Regions from separate parts of the Sorangium sp. So ce836 genome, predicted to be linked through region 2. Evidence: riboswitches for the same ligand, from Rfam matches in the RefSeq annotation. Region 2 holds a riboswitch; each other region holds the start of a gene.

Region 1 (9,994 bases), 1.2 Mb from region 2:
GTCGGCTCGTCGAGCAGGAGCACGCGCGGCTGCATCGCGAGCATCCCGGCGATGCACGCGCGCTTGCGCTCGCCGAAGCTCAGCGCCTCGATCGCGCGGCCGGCGAGGTGCGCGAGCTGCACGGCCGAGAGCGCCGCCTCGGCGCGGCGCCGCGCCTCGGGCGCGGGCAGGCCCAGGTTCCGCGGGCCGAACAGGACGTCGTCGAGGAGCGTCGCGCCGAGCAGCTGGTCGTCCGGGTCCTGGAGCACGAGCGCGGCGCCCGCGGCCACGGCGTCCGAGGGCGAGCCCACGCGGCGGCCCGCGATCTCGACGCTGCCGCCGGGCGCGGGGAGGAGCCCGACGAGCGTCCGGAGCAGCGCGGTCTTGCCGGCGCCGTTGCCGCCGAGCACCGCCACGGACTCGCCCTCGGCGACGTCGAGGCGCACGTCGCGCAGCGCGGGCTCGGCGCCGCGGTAGCCGACCCTGGGGGCACGGAGGGCGATCGCGCTCATCCCGCCGCTCCGGCGGCGACGCTGAGCCCGAGGGCCGCGAGGGCGAGGGCGGCGAACGCGAGGTTCGCGGCGGGCGCGCTCGGCCGGCGGTCGGCGACGGGGAGCTCCCCCCGGTAGCCGCGGAGCTGCATGGCGACGGCGGCGTGCTCGGAGCGCTCCAGGGTCCGGAGCGCCACGACGCCCGCGACGGCGCCGGCCGAGCGCGCGGCGGCGCCCGGGCGCGCGAACCCGCCGCGGAGCGCGGCGGCGCTCCACGCGCTGTCGGCGGCGCGCTGGAGCACGCCGGCGAAGCGCCGCGCGAGCGCGAGCAGCTCGACGAGGGCCGCGGGCGCGCCGAGCCCGGCGAGCGCCGCCTCGATCTCGGCGGGCGCGGCGGCGTTCGAGAGCCACCGGAGCACCGCGGCGGCCGCGAGGACGCGCGCGGCGATGACCGCGGCGCGGCGGGCCCCGTCGCGCGCGATCGCGTCGAGCGGGAACGGCGCGCCCGCGAGGAGCGGCTCGCCCGGGGTGAGCGCGAGCGCGAGGGCCGCGGCGAGCCCTCCGAGCCACGCGGCGGGCGCGAAGGCGCGGAGGACGGCGCCCGCGCTCATGCCCTGGAGGGCGAGGGCCGCGCACGCGACGGCGAGCAGCGCGGCCGGCGTCCAGGGCGAGCGCGCGCCCGCGGCGACGCAGCACGCGGCCACGGCGGCCCCGAGGCGGAGCCGGGGATCCACGTCGCGGAGCCGCGCGGGGGGGTCAATCCGCACGGAGCCCGTCGCCGCCGGGCTTGCCGGCGGGCTGGCCGGCGCGCTCCACGAAGAGCACGCGCGAGAAGTAGCCGAGGGCGAAGCCGGAGAGGAGCCCTGCCCAGAGGAACGCGAAGAGCAGGAGGTCGCCCTCGAGGCCCGCGAACAGCGGCCCCGTGTCGTGGCGGCCGGCGTCCTCGGCGACGCGGCGGACGACGGCCTCGTCGATCCCGTCCCACGAGGCGTTGCCGCACGCGGCGAGGCAGAGCGCGGCGGCGGCCGGGAGCGCGGCGGCGAGCCGCAGCGCCGCGGCGCGCGCGCCCCCCGCGAGCGCCGGCAGCGCGCGGTGCGCGGCCCGCCGCGTCACGACGCCCCCGCGGGGAGCGGGACGACCTGGAGCCGCTCGAGGATGTCGGGCCGCCGGGCGCGCAGGAAGACGAGCGCTCCCGCGGTCATGGCGCCCTCGAGCAGGCCGAGCGGCAGCTGGGTGGGGACGAAGGCGAGGGCGACGCCGGTGAACATGGATCCCACCGACCCGTCGCCCGCGAGCCCGAGCGCGAGCTCGAGCGCCGTGGTCGCGTACGTGGCCCAGTCGGACGTCACGCCGGCCAGGAACCCCGCGACCCAGAGGCTCGCGCCGCAGCGCCGCGCGAGCCGGAAGACGAGGTATCCGGTGAACGCGCCCGCGATGCCCATCGACGCGACGTCGGCGCCGAGCGTGGTGAGCCCGCCGTGGGCGAGGAAGAGGGCCTGGATGAGGAGCGCCACCACGGTGACGAGGACGGTCATCCAGGGGCCGATGAGCACCGCGGCGAGCCCGGTGCCGCACGGGTGGGAGCAGGTCCCTGCGGTCGGCACCGGCACGGGCATGCACGAGATCGCGAAGACGGCGGCGGCGATGAGGCCGACGAACGGCTTGTAGAAGGCGTCGTTCTGGGTGCGGCGCCGGAGCAGGTGGAGGGCGACGGCGACGAAGGGCAGGGCGAGCGCGTTCCAGACCGCGCACCAGCCGAGCGGCAGGACGCCCTCCGCGAGGTGCATCGCGGCCGCGGGCCGGGGCGCGAGCAGCGTCGCGAAGAGCACGGCGGCGATGGATATAGCGCGGCCGTGAAGACCGATTTCGGCGCTCCGGGTGAAGTCCGCACCCGAACGCCACGAAGACGTGCGCAAGCTGCACCTCGTGGGGGGCTCGGGTAGGTCTCCCGGCTCATGGGTTCAGGGAGCCTTTCGGGCTCCCAGCGCCGCGTCCACCTTCCCAGGCCTCTTCAGAGGCCCAGTGGTCTTTGGAGGCGGCTCCCCACTCACGGTGGCGGTACCGCGCCGGTTTCGCACCGGCTTCCCTGTTATGCCCAGAGGGCACCCGAGGTGTGGATTGTCAGATGGATGCTCGGTAGTCCCGTTTCGCGCCCGGCGTCAAGGACGTCGCGCCGCGGCCGCGGGGCAGGCGCTCGCCTCGCGGGGCTGCCCCGAGGCGCGCGGGCGCGTTCGCGGCGGCCGTCTCGCGGCGCGCGCGGGTGCGCTCGCGGCGGCCGTCTCGCGGCGCGCGCGGGTGCGCTCGCGGCGGCTGTCTCCGCGGTCCGCGCGGGCGCGCCTCACGCCGGACCGAGCTCCGTGACGAACCGCGCGCGCGGGCTGCCGCCGCGTGCCGTCCAGCCCGCCGCGGTCCGCGGAGCGCTCCCGGCGTCCGGAGGTCCGGCGCGGCGGGGGCCCGCGCTGTCCCGCGCCCGCCCTCGCGCCATTGCGAGCGGCCGGTCCGCCGCTGCCGTGGTGTCCTGCGCGCGTGGCGCCGCCCTGTCGCGCCGACAGGCAGCGCGATGCGCGCTCGCGTCCTCCGCGCGCAACGTGGAGTCCGCGAAATTGACCGAGACGCACGCGGACAAGCTTCCTCGAAAAAGCTGCAAGCGATGTGTTTCTGTAGTTAAAGTCTCTTTACTTGCTCGTCCTGGGATCGCCGCTCGCCCCCGGGGCCCGCTCGGAGCGTGCGCCGCCCCGCGCGTGCGGCGCACGTTCCGGTGATTTTCTCGCCGCAGTGTGCTTTGTTCGTCCTGGCTCTTTACTTGTGAGCAAGTGTTCCGTGTCTGGCTCGCTTCGTCGCGGAGCCTGACGTGACGGGGCGGGCTCTCGTGCTCTCTTTTCGAGCGTGCGGCGAGCGACTCCGCCGGACGCTGCTCCCGCGCGGGTATGCCCGGCTCGAACGCGCATTCGCGGGAATCGGCGGTGTGCGCGCTGCGCCGTCTCCTGGCTGTCATCGTGCTGGGAGCAATCCGCTCATCCGCGTGCATCGGTTGCACTTTGTTATCGACAACCTGCTTCCGGGTGCCACACTCCGAGCACCGCATGCGCACCGGCGCGGTTTCCCCCCCCGGCCCGGAGCGCGTGCGGGCTATTTCGAGCACCGCAGCGGACGTTCTCCGCGCCGCTGCGGTTTCCCTGCCGCGGTCATGTCTGGCCCCCCTCCAGCATGACACGCGGTCTTTTTTTGGGTCTTCCGGCCCGCTGTTCGGAAACTCACTTTCCTGTGAACGTGGCCTGCGATTTCGCCAGGAACGCTTTCATTCCGAGCTGTTGGTCCTCGCTGCCGAAGAGCGCGGCGAAGGCCTGGGCTTCCAGCTCGTTGGCGGCGGTGAGGTCGAGGCTCTCGCCGCGCAGGATGACGCGCTTGGCGGCGGCGACGGCGAGCGGCCCGCGCGAGGCGATCTTGAGGGCGGTCTCGCGGGCGCGCGCGAGGAGCTCGGCCGCCGGGAAGACGGCGTTGACGAGGCCGATCGAGAGCGCCTGCTCGGCGGTGATCATGTCGCCTGAGTAGATGAGCTCGCGCGCGCGGCCGGGGCCGACCCGCCGCAGCAGCCGCTGGGTGCCGCCGAACCCGGGGATGACGCCCAGGTTCACCTCGGGCTGGCCGAGCTTGGCGCCTTCCGCGGCGTAGATGAAGTCGCAGGCGAGGGCGAGCTCGCAGCCCCCGCCCAGCGCGAAGCCGTTGACCGCGGCGATCACGGGGAACGGCGCGGTCTCGATGAGGTCGGCGAGGCGGTGGCCTGCCTCGGCGAACCGCTTCGCGGCGATGCTGTTCATGGCGGCCATCTCCGCGATATCGGCGCCGGCGACGAACGCCTTGCCGGCGCCGGTGAGCACGGCCGCGCGCACCTCGTTGCCCTCGGCGGGCGCGAGGAGGTCGTGGAAGGCCGCGGTGAGCTCGCCGAGGACGGCGGGGTTCAGGGCGTTGAGCTTGTCGGGCCGCTGCATGGTCACGGTGGCGACGTGGCCCGCGCGCTCGACGGCGACAAACTGGAGGGCACCGCGAGCAGGGACCCCCGGCTGCTGTTCTTGAGCGGTCATGACCGGTGGTTAGCAGCGCGCCGCGCCGGGGGGAAGCGCGCGCCGCGCGCCGGGGAAAGGGGTCATTTCGTGACCGCCTGGGCCCGCTATGCTGAGCCCGTGGCTGAGCCGACGAGCGAGCGATTTCCAGCGGAGGTCACGCGCCCGCTCTGGGACATGGAACGAACGTCGAGTCTCGAGCGACCCCAGCAAATGCCCCGCGGTGGCGCTCATTCGTTACTTTGATAAGTGCACACGGCCCGCGCGCTATCGAGGGGAGTCGCGCAGACAGGCCGTCTTCCCAACCGCAGCGCAGCCCCGCCCTCCACCCCTGTCCCGCCCTGGAGAGAGCCAGCGGAGGAGGGGGTGCCGCGCGGGGGGCCGGCGGGGTAGGGCCCCACAAACCCGAGCGCCGGCGTGCTCCTTGAGACGCCCTCCGGGACCGACCCACCCATTCCCACGGCAATAGCCCCCCAAAAGGCGCGAGTTTGTGGGAGGGGCCCCCGCCGGCCCCCCGCGCGGCACCCCCTCCTCCGCTGGCTCGGTCGCAGCCGCGCCCCCTCCTCCGCTGGCTCGGTCGCAGCCGCGCCCCCTCCTCCGCTGGCTCCGCTGCAGCCGCGCCCCCTCCTCCGCTGGCTCCGCTGCAGCCGCGCCCGTTCCGCTACACCGCCCGCCCCGTCTTCTGCCCCTTCTCGTCGTACACGTAGAACCCCCGCCCGCTCTTCTTCCCGTACCACCCCGCCGCCACCAGGTTCCGCAGCAGCGTGGGCGCCCGGTACTTCGAGTCCCCGAACTCCCGGTGCAGCACCTCCGCGATCGAGAGCACCGTGTCCAGCCCGATCAGGTCCGCGAGCTCCAGCGGCCCCATCGGGTGGTTCAGCCCGAGCCGCGCCCCCGCGTCGATGTCCTCCGGCGTGGACAGCCCCTCCTGGAGCGCGAAGCACGCCTCGTTCAGGAACGGGATCAGCATCCGGTTCACGATGAACCCCGGCTGGTCCTTCGAGGTGATCACCGTCTTGCCGAGCCCCACCGCGAGCGCCCGGACGGCCTCGTACGTCGCGTCCGACGTCTGCACCCCACGGACGAGCTCGACCAGCTTCATCAGCGGCACCGGGTTCATGAAGTGCATCCCGATGACCAGCTCAGGCCGTCCGGTCACCGCCGCGAGCCGCGTGATCGAGATCGACGACGTGTTCGACGCCAGGATCGCCCCCTTCGGCATCGCCGCGTCCGCGAGCTTGAAGATCCCGCTCTTCACCTCGAAGCTCTCGGTCACCGCCTCCACGGCCAGGTCGACCCCCGACAGGCCGGCGATGCCGTCCGCGACCGCCACGCGGCCGAGGAGCGCCTCCCGCGCCTCCGCGGCCATCTTGCCCTTCTCCACCTGCTTCGCGAGGATGGCGGCGATCTGGGCCTTGCCCGACTCCGCCAGCGCCCTCGAGACGTCGCACAGGACCACCTCGAGGCCCGCGGCCGCGGCGACCTGGGCGATGCCTCGCCCCATCTGGCCCGCGCCGATCACCCCGAAGCGCTTGATCGTCGTAGCTTCCATGGCCGCGGTTGATACCCGAAGCCGAGGGCGCGGTGAACCGCCCATGCCGACGGCCCGCCCGCTGGCCGTCCCCGCGGCAGAAGCACGCGAAAGCTCCGCCCGCGCTTCCCGACCCGCGGGGGCCAGGAACCTTGAAACCGTGTCGGCCGCCCGGCTATCTTCGCCCGGCCCGTGAACGGACCGGACCGATCTCGCGAGGTCCGCGGAGAGACGATGAGCGTTGAGACGATTCGGATGGCCCTTGGGCGCCTGCAGGATGAGCCCGAAAACGAGGCGGCCTGGAACGAGCTCGCGGAGGCCGTGACCGCTCCGAACAACGGCGCGGGCGCCGGGGACGTCGAGCGCCTGCTCGGCGCGGCCCGCGCGCGGCACGAGCAGCGGCGCGAGTGGCAGGCGGTCGCCCGCCTGCTCGAGCTGGAGATCGCGCTCGCCGCCGGCAGTCCGGTCGAGGGCGCGATGCAGGCGGAGCTCGCCCGCGTCTACCACGAGGAGCTCATCGACGTGGACCGCGCGGCGGCCGCCTACAAGCGGCTGCTCGAGCTGCGCCCCGACGACGACGCCGCCGCCGAGGCCCTCGAGACCGACGCCTCGAAGCGCGAGCGGTGGCGCGACCTCGTGGACCGCTACGTGGCCGAGGCCGAGGCCGCCACCGACGGCGCCTTCAAGAGCGCGCTCACCACGAGCGCGGCCGACATCGGCTACCGCTACGGCCGGGCCGAGCTCGGCGAGAAGGTGACCGAGCTCATCGATCTCGCCCTCAAGCTCGACCCGAAGAACCGCCGCGCCGCCAACCTCGCGGAGATCGCCTTCGCCGCCGCGGGCGACTGGGACGCCGTCGTCCGCGTCCAGTCGCTCGTCAAGGCCGAGGCCCAGGCCAAGGAGGACCGCATCGCGGCGGGCCTCCGCGCGGCGCGCACCATCAAGACCCACCTCGATGACCCGGCCCGCGCGGTCGCGGCCTACGAGGAGGTGCTCGACCTCTCGCCCGGCCAGCCCGAGGCGCTCTCGTTCCTGGCCGAGGCGTACTCCGCCGCGGGCGACTGGGATCGCCTCGTCGCGCTCTACGAGGACCAGCTCCGCAGCGGCGGCGTGAAGCCGGGCGAGGAGCTCGGCATGCTCGTGCAGATCGCCATGGTCCACTGGCGCATGCGCGGCCAGCCCCAGGCGGCCGAGCCCTATTTCGACCGCGTGCGGCGCGCCGAAGCGGCGCACGCCGGGATGCTCAACTTCTACCGCGAGGTCCTGGAGCAGCGCGGCGACAAGCCGCGGCTCACGACCATCCTCACGGACGCGCAGCGCGCCCTGCCCGACGGCCCCGAGAAGCGCGCCATCGCCACCGAGCTCGCGCGGCTCGCCGAGTCGCAGGAGAACGCCGCCAAGGCGATCGAGCAGTACAAGTCCGTGCTCCGGACCGATCCGGAGAACCGCCAGGCGCGCGACGCCCTGAAGCGCCTCTACCTGCAGACCGAGGGGTACAACGCCCTCGTCGAGCTCTACCGGCAGGACCTCGAGCGCACGCCCGCCGACGACGTCGCCGGCAGGGTCGCCGTGCTCCGCGAGATCGCCGGGATCTACCGCGACCGCGCCAAGAACGACGCGGCGCTCGTCACGGTTCTCACCCAGATCGTCCAGCTCGACGACAAGGACGTGGACGCCGTGCGGGAGCTCACCCGCATCTACGAGGCGCTCGGCCGCTGGCGCGACCTGCTCTCGTACCAGCAGCGGCTCGCCGAGCTGACCGAGAGCCGCGCCGAGAAGGCGGGGCTCTACCGCGCGGTCGCGCGGCGCTGGTTCGACCAGTTCTCGAACGTGCAGAACGCCATCGCGGCGTACGAGGCGCTGCTCACCGTCGAGCCGATCGACGAGGAGGCGCAGCAGAAGCTCCGCGAGCTCTACCTGAAGCGGCGCGCGTGGCCGCAGCTCTACTCGCTCTACGAGCGCAAGCTCGAGAGCGCCGAGGGCCCCGCGAAGATCGAGCTCCTCGGCGAGATGGCCAAGCTCGCGGCCGAGCGGCTCGATCGCGGCGCCGACGCGATCGCGCTCCAGAAGCGGATCCTCGAGCTCGACCCGAGCGCCCCCGGGGTGCTCGACGCGCTGGAGAAGCAGGCCGAGCGCGAGAAGGACTTCGCCACGGTCGCCGAGGTGCTCGAGCGGCGCGTCGACCTCGCCGCCGACGACGCCGCGCGGCTCGTCTCGCTGCAGAAGCTCGGGGCCGTGTACGCCGAGCGCCTCAAGGACCCGGCCCAGGCGGCGCGGACGTGGCGGCGGGTGCTCACGCTCTCGCCGGGGCACGCGCGCGCGCTCCGCGTCCTGCGCGACGCGTACTTCGCCGCGGGCGACTGGGACGGGCTCGAGGAGCTCTACGCCTCGCAGAACGACTGGGAGGGCCTCGTCGACTTCCTCTCGGGCGCGGCGGACAAGGCGACCGACCCCACCACGAAGCTCGACATCTCCTTCCGCGCGGCGCGGATCTTCGAGGAGCAGCTCAAGGCGCCCGAGCGCGCCGCGCGCTCGTACGAGCGCGTGCTCAGCGTCTCGCCGAAGGACGCGCGCGCCGCGGCGGCGCTCGTGCCGATCTACGAGGAGGAGGAGAAGTGGGCCCGGCTGCCGGCGCTCTACGAGATCCTCCTCGACGCGACCGACGACGCCGAGGCCCAGGTCGGCATGCTGCGCAAGCTCGCGGCGGTGACGGGCGGCCCGCTCTCGGACAAGGCGAGCGCGCTCGGCTACGCGCGCCGCGCCTACGAGCTCAAGCCCGACGAGGAGGGGCTCGACCTGCTCGAGGCCTGGTCGCGGGCGGCGGGCTCCTGGGGGCCGTTCGTCGAGGCGGTCGAGGGCCGGCTCCGGACGGCGACGGACCTCACGACCGACGTCCAGCGCACGCTCCGGCTGAAGCTCGCCGAGGTCTACGCGCGCGAGATGGGCAAGCTCGACGAGGCGGTGACCGTCTACCGCGGCCTCGTCGAGGACGACCCGTCCGACGACGCCACGGTGAGGGCGCTCGACGCGCTCCTCCGCGCGAACGAGCGGCAGGCCGATCTGAGGTGGCTGTTCGACCTCCGGGCGAGCCAGGTCGGGGGCGAGGATCGCGCCGAGATCCTCGAGGAGTGGGCGACGCTCGAGGAGGAGGTCTTCGGCGACCCGGCGAAGGCGATCGAGCTCCTGCGCAAGGTCATCGCGCTCGCGCCCGGGCGCATCAACGCGCTCCGGGTGCTCTCGCGGCTCCTGAACGCCGCGGGCGAGTACGAGGCGGCGGCCGAGATCGTGGCCACGCACCGCGACGTCAGCGAGGGCGACGAGCGGGCGCGGCGCGAGATCGAGCTCGCGACGCTCTACCTCGACCGGCTGGACCGGCCCACGGACGCGTTCGAGGCGTCGGTGCGCGCGCTCGATCTGACCGCGCACGACCCGGACGCGATCGCCGTGCTCTCGCGGCTCGTCGAGCGCCCGGAGACGCGCGTGCGCGCGGCGAGGGTGCTCGCCGTCGAGTACGCCGAGACGGGCAACCACCGGCGCGAGGCCATGGCCCTGCGGGTGATCCTCGAGGCGGAGCGCGACCCGGAGCGCCGGCGGGAGCTCTACCTCACGCTCGCGAACGTCGAGGAGACGAAGCTGCACGCGGCGGGGACGGCGTTCGACGCGCTGCTCCGGGCGCTGCACGAGTTCTCGGACGACATCGAGCTCTGGGACCGCGCCGCGGAGCTGTCGCGCCGCGCCGGCCGCCCGACCGATCTCGCGGAGGCCTACCGCGTGCACCTCGTCGCGGGGCGCACCGAGGGCGACAAGGTGCTCGGCAGCGCCGTGGAGGTCGAGCTCTGCGAGCGCGCGGCGAGCCTGCACGACGAGCAGCTCGGCGACCCGGAGGGCGCGAAGCCCTACCTGGAGCGGGTGCTGAGCCTCGACCCGAACAA
Region 2 (9,994 bases):
CGTCCGGATTGAGGAACGAGCGCGCGAACACCTCGAATGGCATCGGGTGCGCCTCCGGGGCGAGGCGCGGCCCGGCGAGGTATTCCTTCGGGCAAGAGAGACCACCGACGGCCAGACGTCTGACCGCGTGTGCGGCCAGTCGCGGGGATCGGCTACTGGGTACAGAGGCAGCGCGTACAGCCGGACCACCGGCAAACCCCGGTGCCCGGGCCGTCGCACCTGGCGTCGCAATCGCTGTCCTTGACGCACTCCCAACATGCCGCGGGCTGCGCCTCTTCTGCGGCGGGGGCCTCCGTGGCCGCCGCCGCAGGCGCGCCGGCGGCGCACACCCAGAGACCCACGCCGGAAAGCAAAATCACGGAGGCCAGAGCCCGTCGAACCATCCTCATCATCGTGAGTTCCTTTCGCTCGCGCCTCGCCAGGCAAGGCCCAGAAGGAGGAGGCGCTCCGCGCAGCTTACAGATCCGCTGTCCCCCGGCCACTCCTATTCTCCAATGAATTGTTAAGAACTATGTTGATCCATCGGTATCGGAGAAATCGATCCTCCTCGCCACCGCCGCGGCCGGCGTACCTCCACGGGAGTGCATGACAGCCTCCGTCGAGGCTGCTGCGCAGGTCGGAGCCCGGCCACGCCTCCTGCGCTCGAGTCCGCCGCTCCCCGCGGCGTCGGCTCACGATCGCCCGAAGCGCCGCCGGTACTCCTCCGGCGTGACCTGGAGCGTGCGCTGGAATGCGCGCCGCATCCGCTCGTCCGTGCCGAAGCCGCAGTCGCGCGCGAGCTGCTTGATCGACGCTCGCCCCCCCTCCAGGCAGGAGCGCGCCTGCTCCAGCCGCGCCGCCTCGACGAACTTCGCGGGCGTCGTCTGCAGCGTCCTCGTGAAGGTCCGCGCGAAATTGCGGGGGCTCATCCCGGCCCTCTCGGCCAGCACCTCGACGCGCAGGTCGGCGTCGAGGTGCCGCAGGGCCCACGCGATCACGCGCCCGAGCGGCCCCGCGGCGGCCTCCTGCGCGCGGAGCGGGCAGCTGAACTGCGACTGTCCGCCAGGGCGCTTGAGGAACACCACCATGCCGCGCGCCACCTCGAGCGCCACGTCGTACCCGAGATCCTCCTCCACCAGCGAGAGCGCGAGATCGATGCTCGCTGTCGTGCCCGCAGAGGTGTAGATCTTCCCGGACCGCACGAAGATCGCGTCGGGATCGACCTCGACGGCGGGAAACTGGCGCGCGAGCGCGGCCGCCTCGCGCCAGTGCGTGGCGGCGCGGTGCCCCGCGAGCAGCCCAGCGGCGGCGAGGATGAAGGCGCCCGTGCAGACGGCGCCCATGCGCCGCACCTCGGGCGTCGCCGCGCGCAGCCAGTTGAGCAGCCCGGCGTCTCGCATCGCCTCGCGGGGATCGCCCCCCGCGACCAGCACCGTATCGGCGCCGCGGGCCACGTCCTCGAGCGCCCTGTGGGCGACGATCTGCGCCCCGGAGAGCGTCCGGATCACGCCGCCCGACACCCCGGCGATCTCGACGGCGTACGCCGGGGGCGCGCCAGGGCACCTCGAGGCGGCGCACGCCGAGGCCAAGGCGAAGACATCGACGGGTCCCATCACGTCGATGGCGCCCGCGCCGTCGTAGGCCACGACCACGATCCTGCGCGTCGGCGCATGCGGGCTCGGGCTCGGCGAGCCCCGCGGAGCGCGCTTCGAGGGGCGGGGCCGCTTCACGCGGCGACGGTACCCGCTGCGCACCCGACCGCAACGACAAAGCGCCCGCATTTCCTGCCAGGCCTCCGCCGAGGCCGGAGCCGAGGGCGCCGCGCCGCGGGCCCGGCTCGCGGCGCGGCGCGTGGCAGAAAATGCAGGCGCTCTGTCCCTCTGCCATCCCGCGCGGGGCGCATGCTCACGCGCACCGCTCGCCGAAGCGCGCGCCCTCCTCGCGCCCTGGCGCGAGACCAGAACAGAAAGGATTCCTCGATGAGCGTTCATGACGATGCCTCGTTCACCTTGCCCCTGAGCCTCCCCGTAGAGCGCAAGCTCCAGGTGGCGCTCTTCGTCTGCCCCGGCTTCTTCCTGCCCGACAACATCGGTCTTCAGACGGTGTTCGGCGTCCTGCCCAACGTGGACCTCCACCTCGTCTGGAAGAACAGGGACGAGATCGCGGGCGTCCCGCGCTTCACGACGCGGGCCACGACCACCTTCGGCGAATGCCCGAAGGCGCTCGACGTCCTCCATGTTCCGGCGCTTCCGCCCCACGTCATGGAGGACAAAGAATCGCTCGCGTTCCTCGCAGAATACGGCGGCCGCGCGGCGTGGTTGTCCGGCGTCTGCGCGGGCGCCCTGATGCTGGGCGCCGCGGGCCTGCTCAAGGGCTACCGGGCCACCACGAACTTTCACCTGCACGACCAGCTCGCCTACTACGGCGCGATCCCCACCAAGGGGAACGTGGTGGAAGACCGGAATCGGCTCACCTCAGGGCCGGTGTCCGGCGGATTCGATCTGGCGCTGCGCCTGATCGGGCGCCTGTGCGGCGACGAGGTCGCCAGGGAGTGCGAGCTGGAGATGGAATACGCACCGGAGCCGCCCTATGGCACGGGCAGCCCCGAGCTCGCCGGGCCAGAGCGGACGGCGAGGTCGCTTCAGAGGATGGCGCCGATCATCGAGGAGATGCGCCAGGTCGGCATCCGCGCCTCGCGGCGGCTGGAGATCGCCTGAGCCGCGCTGCGGGCCACGCCCCTCCGCGATGGCGCTCGGCGGCGGTCACGCCCCCGCCGTGACGAACTCGACCAGATCGTTCAGGCTCGCTCCCGCGGCGTCGGCGCTCACGCCCAGCTCCTCGGCCGGCAGGCTCAGGCGGTTGACCCAGAACGTTGGATAGCCGAACCAGCGGGCGCCCGCGGCGTCCCAGCCGGCGAACGGGACGAACAGGATCTCCTCGCGCTCGAGGCCGAGCGCGTCGAGCGCCATCCGGTACGCGCGCGGATCCGGCTTGTAGGTCCTCGCCAGGTCGGTGCTGAGCACGCGATCGAACAGGCCTCCCAGGCCGGAGCGCTCGATCGCGGCGCCGAGCATCCTCGGCGTGAAGTTGGACAGGAACGAGAGCCGGAGGCCCGCGCGCCTCAGCGATGCGAGCGCGGGGAGCGCGTCCGGCCACGCCTCGAGCTCGAGGTACGCCCCGAGGAGCCGCGCCCGCCTCGCCTCGCCGAGATCGAGCCGCAGCGCCCGCTCGGCGAACGCCAGCGCGTCCGCCGTCACCTGCCAGAAATCGGCGTACTCGCGGGCCGCGACCCGGAGCCACGTGTACTCGAATTGACGGGTGCGCCAGGCCTCGCTCAGCAAGGCGCCCTTGCCCGGACAGAGCTCCTCCGCCAGCGCGGCGATCGGCCGCGGATCGAAGATCGGAAAGGCGTCGAAGGCGAGGGCCTTGATCTTCCGGCCCGCCGCCGGCCGCGGCGGCGCCGGCCCGCGCTCCGCGGCGCACGAGGCGGTCACGGCCAGCGGGGCCGAGCCCAGGAGGCCTGTCGCGGCCGTCCCGGCCACGCGGTGGAGAAACGTACGACGACTCGAATGCATGGTGGCCTCGATCGGGTCATCCGACATGAAATGGGTGAGACCGCGCGGACGTGCGAGGCGCGCGGACGCGCGAGACGCGCGCGGCGTCACGCAACACGCAAAAGAGCTCACGCAGAGAGAGCGCGAGCGCTGCGCCAGAGACGAGCGCGCGAATGCGTGGAGAGAGCATGCACCCTCCGCCGTTGCCCGCACATCCGCCATCGCCGTATACTCGCCATGCATCTGTGCATGGCGCGGGGCGCTCTCGCGCAGCAGCGCCCCGCGCGAAGACCATGCTCGACTGGGACGATCTGCGCTATTTCCTCGCCGTCGCCCGGCACGGCAACCTCTCGGCCGCCGCGCGCGCGCTGAAGGTCACCCAGCCGACCGTGGGGCGGCGCATCGAAGCGTTCGAGCGGCGCCTCGGGGCGAAGCTCTTCCGGCGCTCGCCGTCGGGGTTCGCGCTCTCGGCCGCGGGCGAGAGCGTGCTCGGCCACGCCGAGCGCATGGAGCAGGGCGCGCTCGCCGCCGAGCGCGCCGCCGCCGGACGCGACGCCGGCCTGACCGGCCACCTCCGCGTCACCGCGTCCGAGTGGCTCGCGGCCCGCGTCCTCGGGCCGCTGCTCGCCCCGTTCCTCGCGCGTCACCCCGGCATCTCCGTCGAGCTCGTCGCGGATGCGCGCTGGCTGAGCCTCCCGCGGCGGGAGGCGGACATCGCCTTTCGCCCCGCCGCGTTCGAGCACCGCGAGGTCTTCCAGCGCGAGGTCGCGCGCATCGGGTTCGGCCTCTACGCGTCGGAGGCCTACCTTGCCGAGCGCGGCCTGCCGGACTTCGACCGGCAGTGCGAGGGCCACGCCCTCGTCACGATGAGCGACGAGCCGCCGGCGGTCGCCGACCTCGCGTGGCTGCGCGCCGTCGCCGCGAAGGCCCGCGTCGCCGCCCGCACGAACGGCCGCGAGGCCCAGGCGACGATGGGGGCCGCCGGGGTCGGGCTCGTGTGCCTGCCGCGCTACCTGGGCGACGCGACGTCGGGCCTGCGCCTGCTCTCGCCGCCGTCGCCGCCGCCCGAGCGCACGCTGTGGCTCGGGGTGCACCGCGACACGCGCGCGGTGCCGCGCGTGAAGGCGCTCGTCGCGTTCGTCACCGACGCCCTCGGGCCGCTGCGAGGCGCCCTCCGGCCGGGCGCGCGGCCGCGCCAGGGCCGGTGACGTCGCCCGCCGTTACCGGCCCTGGCTGAGCTGACAGGCCCGCTGATCTTCGTAAAACGGGGCGCAGTCCACCTGGACGAAGTCGGCGTCGCACGCCGGGTCGCTGGAGGCCATGCACGCGAACAGCGGATCGAGCCACGCCGAGATCTGCTCGCAGCGCGTGACCGACGGGATCTGGACGATCCCGCCCATGCAGTCGAAGAACGGCGCGGTCAGGTCGTTGCAAGGGCGCGGCACCGAGAGCAGCTCGGCGCAGGCGTCGCGACAGCCGGGGTCCGGGCAGGCGGTGCCGTCGAACAGGGCGCAGAAGAAATCGCACGAGGCCCGCGCTCCGCCGCCCGAGCCCGCTGCGCTGGAGCTCGCCGACTGCGGGCCCGCGCCGACGCTCGCGCGCCCGCTCGACGTCGCGCTGGCGCCGGCGCCCCCGGAGCCGTCGTCGCCCCCCGGGGAGCCGTCGACCACGACGCTCCCGCCGCAGGCGCTCGCCCCCGCGAGGGCGACGAGCGAAGCGAGGAGCGCCGGAAGCAGCGTCGTTCTCATGCCGGGGAGTCTACACCGGTCCACACCGGCGCGGGCAGGGGCGGGGGGCGCTCGCCGGGCGCGCGCTCGCCGGGCGCGCGCTCGCCGGGCGCCCCCCGCCGCTCACTCCACGGCCTGCGCCTGCTCGATCGCGTCCTCGCGGCGCTCCCGGCGGTTGCACGCGAGCACCTTCTTGCGGACGCGCACCGCGTCGGGCGTGACCTCGACGAGCTCGTCGCCGTCGATCCACTCCATCGCCGTCTCGATCGTGAGCAGCCGCGGGCTGGCCAGGAGGACGTTCTCGTCCTTGCCGTGGTTGCGCACGTTCGACAGCTTCTTCTCCTTGATCACGTTGACGTCGGTGTCGTTCGGCCGGTTGTGCTCGCCGACGATCATCCCCTCGTAGACCTCGACGCCGGGGACGATGAAGAACGTCCCGCGCGGCTGGAGGTGGTGCAGCGCGTACGGGGTCGCCACGCCGGCGCGATCGGCGACGATGGCGCCGGTCGGGCGGCGCATCATCGGGCCGCCCCAGGGCGCCCAGCCGTCGAACATCGTGTTGAGCAGGCCCGTCCCGCGCGTCGCCGTCAGGAACTCGCCCCGGAAGCCGATGAGCCCGCGCGACGGCACCCGGAACTCGAGGCGGGCGCGCCCGAAGCCGGGGTTCGTCATCTTCACCATCCGGCCGCGCCGGGTGCTGAGGCGCTCGGTCACCACGCCGACGTAGGTGTCGGGCACGTCCACGACCACGAGCTCGACCGGCTCCATCACCTCGCTGTTGATCTCGCGCGTCACGACCTCGGGGTTCGAGAGCTGCATCTCGTAGCCCTCGCGCCGCATCGTCTCCACGAGGATCGCGAGCTGGAGCTCGCCGCGGCCGAGCACCACGAACGTGTCGGGCACCTCGGTCGGCTCCACCCGGATCGCGAGGTTCTTCATCGCCTCGCGCTCGAGCCGCTCCTTCAGGTGACGGCTCGTCAGGAACTTCGACTGCTTGCTCTTGCCGGCGAAGGTCGACGTGTTGACGCCGATCTTCATCTTGATCGTCGGCTCCTCGACCACGATCCGCGGCAGCGACTCGGGGGTCGCCGGGTCCGCGATCGTGTCGCCGATGGTGACCGAGTCGAGCCCCGCGATGGCGACCACCTCGCCCGCGGCGGCGCTCTCGACCGCGACCCGCTTCAGCCCCTCGTAGGCGTAGAGCATCTTCACGTAGCCGCGCGACTGCCCGCCCTCGCCGAGGAGCGCGACGTCGGCGCCGGACCGGGCGGTGCCCCGGACCACGCGGCCGACCGCGAGCCGGCCCACGTAGTCGTCGTGGGTCGTGTTGCAGACGATGACCTGGAGCGGCCCGTCGGGGTCGCCGGAGGGGCCGGGCACCCGCTCGAGGATGGTCTCGAAGAGCGGCTCCAGGTCCTTGGCTTCGTGCTCGAGCTCGCGCTTCGCCTGGCCGAGCTTCCCGATCGCGTAGAGCGTCGCGAAGTCCATCTGCCCGTCGCTCGCCTCGAGATCGCAGAAGAGGTCGAACACCTCGGAGAGCACCTCGTGGGCGCGCGCGTCGCTCCGGTCGATCTTGTTGATGACCACGATGACCGGGAAGCCGCGCTGGAGGCACTTCGAGAGCACGAACCGCGTCTGCGGCAGCGGGCCCTCGGCGGCGTCGACGAGGAGCAGCGCCCCGTCGGCCATCATCAGGGTGCGCTCGACCTCGCCGCCGAAGTCGGAGTGGCCGGGCGTGTCGACGATGTTGATCTTGACCCCGCGGTACCGGATGCTCGTGTTCTTCGCGAGGATGGTGATGCCGCGCTCCCGCTCGAGATCGTTCGAGTCCATGACGCGCTCGGCCACGACCTCGTTCTCTCGGAAGGCGCCCGCCTGGCGGAGCATGTGATCGACGAGCGTGGTCTTCCCGTGGTCGACGTGGGCGACGATGGCGATGTTGCGGAGGTCGTTACGCGGCATATACGGCGGCGGCCGTGTAGCACGCGACCCACGGAGGAGCGAGCCCATCCTCGCCAGAGCCCGAACGTTCGGCCGGCGCGCGGACGTCGCGCGGCGAGCGCTCTCGTTCAGGTGGCGCGCGCGAGGCGGGCGCATGGCGAGGGACGCGCGCGGAGCGGGCGAGGTGAGCGGGAGCGATTGACAGCCGGAGGTGCATCCTCCTAGGGTGCGCGCCGCGCTGGTGCCTGGGCGCTCGCTCAGGCTGAATAGGGAACCCGGTGAGATTCCGGGGCTGCCCCGCAGCGGTAAGCGAGAACGACCTCCACCCCACGCACTGGCCCGATGAGGGCTGGGAAGCGGTGGACAGTAGGAAGCCGGCGCGGCCGGAGCGCTCGCGAGCCCGAAGACCTGCCCGCGCCCGGCGACGGGGACACATCCGACGCCGGTTCGACCTGGGAGCCTCGAGGGAGGCGGTGAGGTCCGAGCCGGTGCAGCCCTGCGCACGTCCCGGATCCCGAGCCGCCCCCCGCGTTGCCTTTCGGTCGCCCGCGGGGGCGAGAGGTCGGTCCAGGGCATCGCGCCGTGGGCGACCTTTTCCTCCTCCCGGAGCTCGATGCGAGCGGCCCGGCGCCGCTCCGCGCGATTGCGCGAAGGAGGACATGAATGCTGCGCGAGAACGTCACGAAGGGCCACGGACACCGTCATCGACTCCATCGGATCGCCGCGCTGGCGATCTCGCTGTTCGCCGCGCCGCCAGCGCGCGCCCAGGAAGAGCCCATCGAGGTCACGGTGCACGCGGAGAAGCCGGGCAGCGAGGCCGCCTCGCGCGTCTCGGTCGGGCACCGCGAGCTCGAGCTCAGGCCGCGGCTCCGGCCGGGCGACATCCTCGAGTCGGTCCCCGGGCTCTTCGCCGTGCAGCACGCCGGCGGCGGCAAGGCGAACCAGTACTTCCTGCGCGGCTTCGACGCCGACCACGGGACCGACGTCGCGTTCTTCGTCGACGGGGTGCCCGTCAACCTGGTCAGCCACGGCCACGGGCACGGCTTCACCGACCTCTACTTCATGATCCCGGAGCTCGTGATCGGGCTCGACGGCTACAAGGGGCCCTATTACGCGAACATCGGCGATTTCGGCACGGCGGGCGCCGTCAACCTCCGCTTCGCCGAGAAGCTCGACGAGAGCACCGCGCAGCTCAGCGTGGGGCAGTACGGCATCCTGCGCGGCCTCGTGATCGCCTCGCCGGAGCTCGGCGACGAATGGCGCGCGGTGGCCGCGGCGGAGGTCTACCGGAACGACGGGCCGTTCCAGAGCCCGGAGCGGCTCAAGCGCTTCAACGTCTTCCTGAGGGCGACGCGCGACCTCGGCAGCACCGGCAAGGTCCAGGCGACGTGGATGTCCTACGGCTCGACCTGGTACGGCTCCGGCCAGATCCCGGCGCGCGCCGTGTGCGGCGAGGGGGAGCAGGGCGGTCTGAACCCGCCGCCCTCCGCCTTCGGGCAGCCGTGCATCGATCACTTCGGCGCCGTCGATCCGACCGAGGGCGGGTCGACCGCGCGGCACATGGCGTCGGTCTCCGCCTCGACCGCGTGGCGGGACGCCGACCTGAGCGCGATGGCTTACTTCCTCCGCTATCGCTTCACGCTGTACTCGAATTTCACGTTCTTCGCCGAGGATCCGGTCCACGGCGATCAGATCGAGCAGAACGACGACCGCACGGTGCTGGGCGCCGACTTCCGGTTCCGCAAGCAGATCGAGCACCGCGGGGCGAGGTTCACGACCTCGCTCGGCGCGCAGATCCGCGCCGACGCGATCGACAAGTCGCTCCACCACGACGAGGCGCGCGAGCGGCTCGAGGAGCGGGATCGGACCCACGTCGACGAGGGCCAGATCGGCGTGTACGTCGAGCAGGACGCCCGGCTCCGGCGCTGGCTCCGCCTCGTGCTCGGCGTGCGCGGGCAGTGGATCGACGTCAACGTGGACGACCTGCGCGAGGACCTCGAGGGGACGGGGAACCGGTCGAGCGGCGCGCGGGGGCAGATGCAGCTGCTCCCGAAGCTCTCGGCGATCGTCTCGCCGGCCGTCGGGCTCGATCTCTTCGCCCACTACGGGCGCGGCTTCCACTCGAACGACGCCCGGGGCGCGGTGCTGGGCCAGGGGGCGGCGACGCTGATCACCCCGGCGAAGGGCTACGAGGTCGGCGCGAGGGTCGCGCCCGTGCGCGGCCTCTCGCTCAGCGCGGCCGGGTTCCTGCTCGACCTCGACTCCGAGCTGGTCTGGAGCGGCGACGCCGGCGTGACCGAGGCGTCGGGGGAGACGCGGCGTTATGGGATCGAGATGGGCGCGCGCTACCGGCTCGGGAGCTGGCTCTTCGCCGACGTGGACGCGACCTTCACCCGCGCGCGCTTCCGCGCGAACGCCGGCAACGGGAGCGCGGTCGCGCTCGCGCCGACCCGGACGCTGACCGCGGGCATCGGCGTGCGCAGGGCGTTCGGCGCCTTCACGCCGTTCGCGGCGCTCCGGGTGAAGGCGATCGGCGCGCGGCCCGCGACCGAGGACGAGTCGCTCACCGCCGAGGGGTTCACGGTGGTCGACGCGAACGCGGGGCTCCGGTGGAGGAACGTCGAGGCGGCCGTGGACATCCAGAACCTGTTCGACGCGACGTGGCGCGAGGTCCAGTTCGCGAGCGACTCGCGGCTGCCGTACGAGCCGGCCGCGGTCACGGGGATCCACTACTCGCCGGGGTGGCCGTTCACGGCGATCGGGCGGGCGACGCTGTACTGGGAGTAGCCCGGG
Region 3 (9,994 bases), 4.8 Mb from region 2:
CGATGTTCGGGAACCTGTCCTGCCCGTAGTTCGGGCCCGGCCCGAAGAGGTGGCTTACCACCTCGGAGGCGAACACCGTTTCCGCGCCCGTGCAGTCAACGACGCCGCCGCCGCCGCCGCCACCCGCGCCGCCGTCGCCCGCGGCACCGCCGCTGCCCACGCCGTCGCCGCCCGCGCCGCCGTCGCCCGCGGCACCGCCGCTGCCCACGCCGTGGCCGCCGTCGCCGCCGTCGCCGCCCGCGCCGCCGTCGCCGCCCGCGCCGCCGCCGCCGTCTCCGCCTGCGCCGTCGCCGCCAGATCCCCCTGCGCCGCCCGCGCCGCTCCCGGCGTCGCTCGACGACGTGGTCGCCCCGCCGCCCGAACCGGTGGCCCCGCCCTGACCGGCCGCGCCGCCGGATCCCTGCGCCGCCGTTCCCCCCATTCCCCCGGAGCCGCTCCCGGACGGCGAGCCCTCGGAGGAACAGGCGATGATCGTGAGCACCGACAGAAGCACGCTCGCGCGCGTGATACGAGACACCATGAGACCTCCGAAGGCGAGCGCGCGCCGCGCCGGGGCGAACCCGGCGCGGCGCGCGTCGGCGTGCTGATCAGTAGAACGGCGCCGACGTGCCGTACCGCGCGAGATAGATGTTGTAATCGGCGGTGTTGATGCTCCCATCTCCATTGAAGTCGGCGTGCTGGTTGTACCCGGGGTTGCCCAGCTGGGTGCTCCACGACGCCACCAGGATGTTGTAATCGGCGGTGTCCACGTCGCCGTCGTTGTCGAGATCCGCGTCCGCGATGTTCCCGAAGCCGTCGCCGTCGGTGTCTCGCTGGTTCGCGTTCGCCGTGAGGTAGGCGTTGTCCGCGCCGTCGGGCACGCCGTCGCTGTCGGCGTCCGGCGCGCCGTCGGGGAAGTACAGCGTCACCTTCGGCGTCACCCCGATCTCCCAGAAGTCCGAGGCGCTCCCGGCCGAGTAGCACTGCCCCGCGGGGGACGAGTACTCGTCGCCCGACGGGTTCCAGGCGATCGCCAGGGCGCTCGTGTGGCCGACGAACGCGATGGGCGACGTCGCGCTGTCGTCCTCGCACGCGTCAGGCGTCAGCTCGAGGTATTGCGACGAGCTCCCCTCGTTCACCGGCGTCTGGCTGCCCCCGACGACGCTCGCCACCACGCTGGCGCGGATGAGCGCGGCATAGCCGTTCTCGCTCGCGCCGCCGACGCCGAACGCGTCCCCGCCGCCCACGTGCAGGGCGTCGTCCCCGTCGAAGCCGAGCGCCGCCGCGCTCAGCACGTTGCTCGCCAGGAGCGAGCCCTCGCTGCCGCCGTAGGCGTACGCGCTCGCCGTGCCGTCGATGACGTCCTGGATGTCGGCCGCCGCCCAGATCCTGAGCTCGCCGGTCCGGTTGGGCGAGGTCTGGTAGCCGATCCCGGTGACGAGGTTGCCCGCGGAGTCCACGGCGATCCCCCCGGAGGCGCCGGGGATGCTCGTGATCAGCGGGATCTCCGCGATCTGCGGCGCGGTCAGATCGAGGGCGTAGACGCCGCTCGTGTAGCCGCCCGGCCCGTTCCAGCCACCGTTGATGACGAGCGCGTCGTTACCGTACCAGGCCCCATCGTAGTAATCGACGTCGAGCTCGATCACGTCCCCGTGGCTGAGCAGGTCGGGCGGCGAGGTGACGCTGAGGATCGAGCTCGGGAACACGAGCAGCGGCGCCCCGTAGCCGACGCCGAGCGCGATCGTGCTGCCGTCCGGCGAGATGGCGAGGAAGCTCGGATCCATCGGCCCGTCGCTCAGCGTCGCGACGGGCACGTAGACGCCCGATCCATAGTTCTTCTGGAGGTACACGGTCTGATCGTTGGCGACGAGGAGCCGCCCGGCCAGCTCGTAGCCATCGATCTCCTCCGATGTCGTCGGGAACCCGTCCAGGGCTATGGACCAACCGTCGGCGATGGCGGGTAGGTCGAACGTATACGACGTGTTCCCCGCGTACTCGTCAAAGGCGTCCGCCAAGGCCGGCGGCGAGAGCAGGAGGAGCGCTGCGGCGACAGAAGATGCAGAAATGCGCACAGCGCCGGCCGCGACGCGCAGCGGCGCTGAACCTTGGGAAATGATCATCGGACCGACCCTTCGCCCCCGCGGGCGTTTGCGAAAGAAAGCTCGGGGGACGGATCGGAACCGGGACGGCGCGTGCGTCTGCGCCAGCTCGGACCTCCCCGCCTCCCTCGAGGCTTCCAGGTCAAACCGGCGCGGGATGTCTCCCCGACGCAGGATGTTGGCAGGTCTTCGGGCTCGCGAGCGCTCCGGCTGGCGCCGGGTTCCTACGGTCCACCGCTTCCCAGCCCGAAGGCCAGTGCTCGTCGTGGAGATCGTTCTCGCTTACCGCTGCGGGGCAGCCCCGGATTCGCACCGGGTTCCCTTTTGAGCCCCGGGCCGAAGCCAAGGGCACCAACACGAGGCACTACATATGGCGGTGCGATGCGCAGGTCAAGCGAGATGTTGGGGTGGGGGCAGGACGAGCGGACGAATGCAGCGCGTCCACTGTCGAAGATCGATGCGCCGGGCTTGGCCGTACAAGCCTTCGCCGCGTGCGCTCGCGGCACACTGACCCGATCGCCCCCAAGGCGCTCGAGCGGCAGTTCGACGCCCAGGCGCTCAACTATCTTGGTGACTGACGTGACGTGCGACCGCACACGCGGCTCGCCTGCATGAACCGATGGAGCTCGGATAAGGCCCATGTAGCCGCGCTCGCGCATGGTGAGACTGTCCGCGGAAGCGGGGGCGGACCACGGCGGCGCTCAGCGCGTCCAGCGCACCCCCGCGCGCCGAACTGCAGCGCGATCTTGCTGCGGGCTGCGATCGAGGAGCACGCGATCCGGGTCGACGACCACGGCGGCCGGACGGCGCTCCGACGTGAACGTCACGCGATCGGCGCCGGGGCTGCGCGTCGCGAGCACGCGGGAGAGCTCATTGCCGGCGTCGTCGAGCAGCGCGAGCGTCATGGGAGCCTGCGCCGAGGCCGGCGCGACGGAAGGGCGCCACGCGTGCCCCTCGAACGTGTATGGCGTGAACGCGAGATCCAGGCTGATATTCCAGCGCCCGTCCTCGCCGGGCACGCCGTCGGCCGAGAGGGCGCGGACAGCCCAGGACTCCACGGTTCGCAAGCCCTGTGCGGCCGAGCCGGCGCCGGGCAGCGCCTCCCATGTCGAGGCAAGGGACGCGAGGCTCGCACCCGGCGCTCCCCGGCCCCCTTGCGCGCCGAGGTGCTGCCGGAGCGCGCCGTCGAAGGCGTCCGGGCCGAGCTCATCGCGAAGCCGCTGCATCGCGAGGCCCGCGTAGAGCGGCACGTACGCGCCCGCGTCCGCCTCCATCAGCGGGACGACAGGCTCGCGCGCCTCCGCGATCGAGCGCAGCACCTTCTCGCCGATGCGGTCCGAGATCGCCCTGCGGGTCTCCCGGCCGAGCACGGCATCGACGGTGACGAGGCCGCTCAGGACGGGCAATCCCTCTCCGAGCGTGGCGTAACCGGCGACGAGGGCGGGGTGCAGCCGATCGATCCACCAGCGCTTCGACAGGTGCCGCGCCGTCGCGAAGAGGACGCCCGGGTTCTCGGGAGCGTCGTCCCAGCCATCCTCTTCGGAAAGGAGCAGGACGTCGCCGAACAGCCCTGTCGCCTTGATCTCCCTCGGGACCTCGACGATGCGCACGCGTGGACGTCCATAATCGCCGTAGCGCGCCGACAAGGCGCCGAGCGACCGGACGGCCGCATCACGGAAGGCGCGCGCCACCGAGACCCGCTCGGGGTGGTGGTAGACGTCGACGGACACCTCGCCCTCTGCGCCCCCGAAGGTGCCGCTCGTGCGCGCGTAGCGGCCAGCGACGATGGCGAGCCGCTCGGACCCGGACACGCGCCCTTCGACCTGCCCGTGCCCCTCCGCCGCGCCGGAGACCACCAGATCGAGCGCGTCCGGGGCCCGCACGGTGACGGCCAAGGGGAACGCCGTGCTCTCCAGGCCGTACGCTTGCTGGGAAGATGCCGCATCGGGGGCGCTCGGGAGCGGGCGCCGCGCTGGCAATCCAAGCTCGCGACGGTAACCCTCGGCGCGGAGCTCTCGTCGCCGATCGTACCCGAGCCTGGGGAGCAGGTCGCGGTCCTGGAGCCAGGCCCCCTCGGAGGACATCGGGTGCGGCTTGCCTTCGTTGGCGAACGACGGCCATGCCGCCGCGCCGCGCCAGGTGACGCGGACCGTCTCTCCGGACTCCAGGGGCCGCCCGAGCGTGATCCGGTGATGCCGCAGGCGATCGTCGCGGTCCCAGGACGCGATCGTTCGATCTTCCGCGTCGATGGCGGCGAGGGAGAGCTTCTCCGGGACGTCGAAGTCGAGCGCCTCGATGGGCCGCGATCCACCGTTCTCCAGCGTGAGCTCGTAGGCGATGCGCGCCTCGCGCTCCGCCGGGCGGAGCTCGACTTCGAGCTTTCCTTCCATCACACGCGGCCTCGGGGCAGCAGCGACCCCGACATACGTCACCTCGTACAAGGCCGCCTCTGCGCGCTCCTCTCCCGGCGAGCGGTATCTGTTCTCGATGTTGACGGCCCTGTACACCCGGAGCCCGCAGTGGGCGCCGACGGCCACGATCCCGCCGAGCACCATCATCTGGCCCGACGAGCGCTCGCGCAGCGCGCGCTGAAGCCGAGCCCGGAAGGCGAGCTCCGTGCCGCGCGGCCACCAGAGGACCGCGGCGAACACGATCGCCGCGGCCACCGACAGCAGCCAGCCGTTCACCCAGATCGCCTGGGTGATCCACGGCGCGAGGCCGGTGAGGGGTGAATAGAAGACGTGGATCGGCATCGCGTACTGGAGCGCCGTCTGCGAGACCACGCTGAGCGAGTGGTTCATGACGCAGAGGAAGACGGCGCTGAACGCCAGGAAATGGGCCAGCGCGCGGCGCGAGACCACGCTGTAGAAGAAGAGCGCCAGCGCAGCGACCTGGAGGTTCGCGGGCCAGATGACGGCGAGCGCGAAGAACATGCCTTCGCGCGGGGCGAAGGTGGCGCGGTCGATCGCAAGCTCCACGAGGAGCAAGCTCAGCGTCGGGGCCAGCGCGAGCGCGAGGGCGAGCCCCGCGAGGGCGAGCGCGCGCGGGAGCGCGATCACCCACGTCGGCGCCGGCAGCGCGTCCTGGATCTGCGAGAAGCCGGCGTCCCGCTCGCGCGTGACCCAGCTGCCAGCGGAGGAGCAGAGAAAGATCGCCGTCGGCATGTAGAAGAACTCCACGAGCCGCAGCCCCACGAGGCCTGCCCAGGGCAGCTGCGGGCCGTCCGCCCCGCCGTCGAGCTGGAACATGGCGCTCGCCACCATGAGGATCAGCCCGAAGAGCAGCACCATCCGGGTGCCGCGCGCGCGGAGGCTCTCGGCGAGGAGCTGCCACGCGACGAGCGCGACCGCGCGGCCCTGCGCTCGGGTGTCGAAGCGCGCTTTCGCCTCGTGCCTCGGGAGCGCGGGCGCCTCGCTCGAGGTCTGCGCGCAGGATGGATGCCCGGGGCTCCGGGTCGCCTGCCCACGGCCCCACACCCCCCGTGATCCACCGGCCTCGCCCCGCTGGTAGCCGACGAGGAGCCGCTCCGCGCTCGGCCTCGCGAAAGCGGCGACGAGCGCGAGCGCACCGATTCCCATCACGCCGAGCCGGTTCGCCAGGAACGGCCCCGTCAGGCTCATCGTGCCGCGGATGCGTTCTTCGGCCGTCCAGTACGAGAGCTGCGCGGCGACGGAGTTATAGCCGATGGGGTCGAGCCACTCCCCTGCCTCGCGGTCCACGCCCCCTCGCCACAGCACGAGGATACCAACCATCCAGACGGCCATGACGAGAAAGGACAGCGCATACGCAGGCGCGGAGCGCCCGCTCCGCACGGCCGCGGCGAAGTAGAGGGTGCCGAATCCGAAGACGCTCGGCACGAGGAACAGCGCATAGGCGTGCGCGACCGCGCTCCAGGGCGTGGGCATGAACAGGTCGGCGCGCCCGGCGAGGTGACGCATCGCCATGGGCACCAGCACCCAGGAGATCGATACGGACGCGGCGACGACGAGCCCGGAGGCGAGCGCGCCCAGGTACTTGCCGAAGAGGTACGTCCTCGGCCCGCAGGGGAACGTGTAGGCGACCTCGGCGAAGCGGTGCTTCAGGTCGTCGACGACCGCGCTCGTCATGATGTGCGCGAGGAAGAAGATCAGCCAGAAGCCGTTGTCGCTCGTGAAGTGGTAGATGACGTACGGCGAGTTGCGTGGGACATCGCTGGCGCCGATCTGCGCCATGTACTCGGAGTTCAGCGCGTAGATGCACGTCTGGACGACGAGCGACGCCATCAGGATGAGGTTCACGGAGCCGAGGAGCTGGCGCCTGAGCTCGCCGCGGGCCACGGCGCTCACCCAGAGCGCCCGCTGCCCGAAACCCTGAGCCGAGGGCGTCGTCACGCGGACGCCTCGTGCAGGCTGTGGTGGTAGAGATCCTCGAGCTCCGGCGCTTTCGGGCCAAACGCTTCGCCGGGCCGCGTCGCGCTCACCACGGTGACCACGACATCGCCGAGCCTCGGGGACACCTGCAGAGGCCGGACTCCGCGGGTGACCTCGGCCTGCCGCGCGCGCGCCACACGCGCCTGCCAGAGCTTGCCATCGAGCTCCGCGCATGCGGCTGAGGGAGAGCCGCGGCGGACGATCCGGCCGCCGGCGAGGATCGCCATGTCGCCGCAGAGGCTGGCGACGTCGTCCACGAGGTGCGTCGAGAGCAGGACGATAGCCTCGCCGGAGATCTCCGAGAGGAGCTGGTGAAGCCGGTTGCGCTCCGCCGGATCGAGCCCCGCGGTCGGCTCGTCGACGATCACGAGCCGCGGGGCGCCGAGGAGCGCCTGCGCGATGCCGACGCGCTGCCGCATCCCGCCGGAGAACTCCGCCACCGGGCGATCGGCGGCGCCCGTGAGATTGACGCGCTCGAGGAGCTCATGCACCGCGCGGGCGCGTTCGCGGCCGTCCACGATGCCCTTCATCAACGCGATGTGATCGAGCAGCCCTCGCGCCGTCACGCCAGGATGCACGCCGAAGTCCTGGGGCAGGTAGCCGAGCCGGCGCCGGAGCGCCGCCGGATCCGCGAGCACGTCGGTCTCGCCGAGGTGGATCGAGCCTGCGTCCGGCCGCTGGAGCGTGGCGAGCGTCCGCATCAAGCTGCTCTTGCCGGCGCCGTTCGGCCCGAGCAGGCCGAAGAGGCCGGGGCCGACGTCGAGCTCGATGCCGGACAGGGCGCGGACGCCGCCGGGGTAGGTCTTGTCCAGCCCGCGGACGCGTAGCTGCATGGAAGGTGTGACGTCGCTCATCGCGCCGCGGTGGCCTGGAGGATCCTGGGGAACACGGCGGCCATCACGAGCGCGTCGTGCTGCTTGATGAAAAAGTGGTCTCCGGGCAGCTCGACGCGCTCGTAACCCCGCGTCGAGCAGAGGCTCCAATGCCCGGTCGCTTCCCAGGAAACCACGGCGTCGGCCCTTGCGGCGCACACGGTGATGGGCACCGGCAGGGCGACGGGCTCGGGGCGGTGCCAGGTCTCCGCGAGGGCGAGGTCGGCGCGCAGCAGCCGACCTACCATGTCGCGGAGCTCGGCGTGCCGGAGGACATCGTCGGGGATTCCGCCTCGCCGCCGTAGCGCCTCGATGAAGTCCGGCTCCGGCAGGCGGTGGAGCTGGTGCGGATCGGGCAGGTGCGGGGGACGCGCTCCGGAGACGAAGAGCCGCGCGGGCGTGGCGCCAGCCTCATGGAGGCGCTTCGCCAGCTCGAACGCGATGAGCCCGCCGAGGCTGTGCCCGAAGATCGCCGTCGGCGGCCCATCGCCGAGCTCGCGCTCGATCGCCGCGACGACCTCCGTCATCGAGAGCGACGGCGGCTCGCGCGCGCGCTCTTCCCGACCGGGGAGCTGGACGCGAACGACCTCGACCGCATCTGGCGCCCGCTCCGGCCAGAGGCGGAAGAGCGACGCGCCTGCGCCCGCATGGGGCAAGCACAGGAGCCGCGCGCGGGGCCGTGCGCTTGGTGCGCTCCTGATGAGCCAGCGCCCTCGATCGCTCATCGAGAAATCTCCTGTGAAATGGATCGGGGAGCGGCGTTCGCCGTCCGCTCCAGCACGCGCACGACCATCGCGGCGACGCGCGACGCGATGGGAGCGAGCGAGAAGTCGTAGTGCCCGCAATCGAGAGGTTCGATGTCGAAGCGCCCTACGAGGATCGGCGTCCACCCACGATCCGGCGGGAGATCGAGCGACGGGCCGCGGGACGCCTGCGCGGAGATGAGGAGCGCGTCCCCCGCGTAAGCTCGCGGCTCGTACCGTCCGAGGGCGCGGAGCTTGGCCGACAAGTGCAGGGAGATGCTCCTCCATGCCGCGACATCGTCGCCGGGGCGGAGAATGCCGCGACGCTCGGGCGTTTCCTCGTGCCGCGACGCGTCCCACGCCTGGACGAGCGCGCCCGCGGGAACCTGGTCGAGCGGCAGGCCGAGCCACGGCTCGACGCCGTCGCGAACGGCCGCAGGCGCCGCGCTGTCGAGGAGGACGAGCGAGACGAGCGGCGCGCCGGCGTCCCGGAGGCGGCGCGCGACCTCGAGCGCCATCACGCCGCCGAACGACCAGCCCACGAGCACACAGGGCGCTCGGCTTGTGCCGAGCGGACGCAACACCGCGGCGCAGTCGTCGGCAAGCGCCTCGATGCTCAGATCCTCGCCCTCGTTCGCGGCAAGCTCGACGGCGATCACGGCCGCCCGGCCGTCGAGCGCTCGGGCGAACGCCTCGTATCGCCACACGCCGTCGCCCGGCGCCTCGATACAGACAATCTGCGCCGTATCCACCGCCCGGTTCAACCGGACTGCCCGGATGCCGCGCCGCGATCCGTCGGGGGCCTCCAGCGCACGCGCGAGCTCCGCCACGGTCGGATGCTGAAACAGAATGTCATGCGGCACCGCGCGTCCGAGCTCCTCGCCCGTCGCCGGGCTCGACGATGAGCCCGCCTGGATCCGGGCGACGAGGCGCTCGAGCACCGGCTCGGTGAACAGCGCGCGGATCGGCACCTTGAGGCCGTGCCGCCGCTCGAGCTCCAGGACGAAGCGGGTGGCGGCGAGCGAATCGCCGCCGAGCTCGAAGAAGCTCGAACGCAGGGAGACTCGAGGCGCTCCGAGGATCTCCTGCCACAGCGCGGCGACCTGGCGTTCGAGGTCAGTGCGAGGAGCGACGTGTTCGCCGCCCTGCTCGGCTGCGTCGATCCTCGGTAACGCGCTGCGGTCGACCTTGCCGTTGGCCGAGAGCGGCAGCGCGTCGATCGCTCGAACGTGCCGCGGCACCATGTGCTCCGGCAGCCGTTCGCGCAGGTGCTGCAGGAGCTCGGCCTCGCTCGCCTGGGCGCCGTCGCGCAGCGCGACATACCCGACGAGCTGCTTGCGGCTGTCCCTGGGGTCGCCATGGGCGACGACCGCTGCCGCCTTGACCGAGGGGTGAGCGGCGAAGACCGCCTCGATCTCGCCGAGCTCGACGCGGTGGCCGCCGATCTTGACCTGCTGGTCGTCGCGACCCAAGAGCTCGATGAGCCCATCTCTCCACCGGCCGAGATCACCGGTCTTGTACAGCCGTTCTCCGGTGGGTGCTCGAGGGCCCAGCTCGGTCGTTTCGAGCGCAGCCCCGCTCGTCGAACCGTCGGCCCAGGAGATGAAGCGCTCGGCCGTCTTCGTGGCGTCCCCCCAGTAGCCGCGGGCGAGGCCGAGACCGCCGATGTAGAGCTCCCCGGTCACGTGGTCCGGGCACTCCTCCATCCGATCGTTGAGCACGTACCAGCGCTGATTCCGCAGCGGCCGGCCGTACGGCACGCTCGTCCAGCCCGACAGCGCGCCTCCGATGGGGTGAACGATCGACCAGATCGACGCCTCCGTCGCGCCCCCGAGGCTGATGCACCGGGTTCCGGGCGAGAGCTTGCACAGCCGCTCTGGCAGATCCAGCGG

The links. Region 2 has a riboswitch for cobalamin ahead of NQZ70_RS06995 (TonB-dependent receptor). Riboswitches for the same ligand answer to the same signal wherever they lie in the genome.
Region 1: it holds a riboswitch for cobalamin, as region 2 does, so the genes downstream of both, NQZ70_RS02435 (energy-coupling factor ABC transporter permease) here and NQZ70_RS06995 (TonB-dependent receptor) in region 2, are expected to answer to the same signal.
Region 3: it holds a riboswitch for cobalamin, as region 2 does, so the genes downstream of both, NQZ70_RS24110 (dockerin type I domain-containing protein) here and NQZ70_RS06995 (TonB-dependent receptor) in region 2, are expected to answer to the same signal.

Annotation. Positions count from the first base shown of each region.
Region 1 is NZ_CP102233.1:634,323-644,316, forward strand. It holds gene NQZ70_RS02420 (energy-coupling factor ABC transporter ATP-binding protein) at 1-491, opposite strand, end outside; gene NQZ70_RS02425 (CbiQ family ECF transporter T component) at 488-1,237, opposite strand; gene NQZ70_RS02430 (hypothetical protein) at 1,227-1,583, opposite strand; gene NQZ70_RS02435 (energy-coupling factor ABC transporter permease) at 1,580-2,257, opposite strand; cobalamin riboswitch at 2,391-2,595, opposite strand; gene NQZ70_RS02440 (enoyl-CoA hydratase/isomerase family protein) at 3,725-4,552, opposite strand; gene NQZ70_RS02445 (3-hydroxyacyl-CoA dehydrogenase family protein) at 5,193-6,083, opposite strand; gene NQZ70_RS02450 (tetratricopeptide repeat protein) at 6,318-9,994, shown strand, end outside.
Region 2 is NZ_CP102233.1:1,877,502-1,887,495, forward strand. It holds gene NQZ70_RS06965 (GlxA family transcriptional regulator) at 672-1,631, opposite strand; gene NQZ70_RS06970 (DJ-1/PfpI family protein) at 1,959-2,696, shown strand; gene NQZ70_RS06975 (haloacid dehalogenase type II) at 2,742-3,554, opposite strand; gene NQZ70_RS06980 (LysR family transcriptional regulator) at 3,827-4,741, shown strand; gene NQZ70_RS06985 (hypothetical protein) at 4,754-5,281, opposite strand; gene typA (translational GTPase TypA) at 5,384-7,270, opposite strand; cobalamin riboswitch at 7,439-7,617, shown strand; gene NQZ70_RS06995 (TonB-dependent receptor) at 7,865-9,988, shown strand.
Region 3 is NZ_CP102233.1:6,636,193-6,646,186, reverse strand. It holds gene NQZ70_RS24115 (hypothetical protein) at 1-520, opposite strand, end outside; gene NQZ70_RS24110 (dockerin type I domain-containing protein) at 588-1,994, opposite strand; cobalamin riboswitch at 2,241-2,449, opposite strand; gene NQZ70_RS24105 (ABC transporter permease) at 2,780-6,448, opposite strand; gene NQZ70_RS24100 (ABC transporter ATP-binding protein) at 6,445-7,320, opposite strand; gene NQZ70_RS24095 (thioesterase II family protein) at 7,338-8,084, opposite strand; gene NQZ70_RS24090 (non-ribosomal peptide synthetase/type I polyketide synthase) at 8,081-9,994, opposite strand, start outside.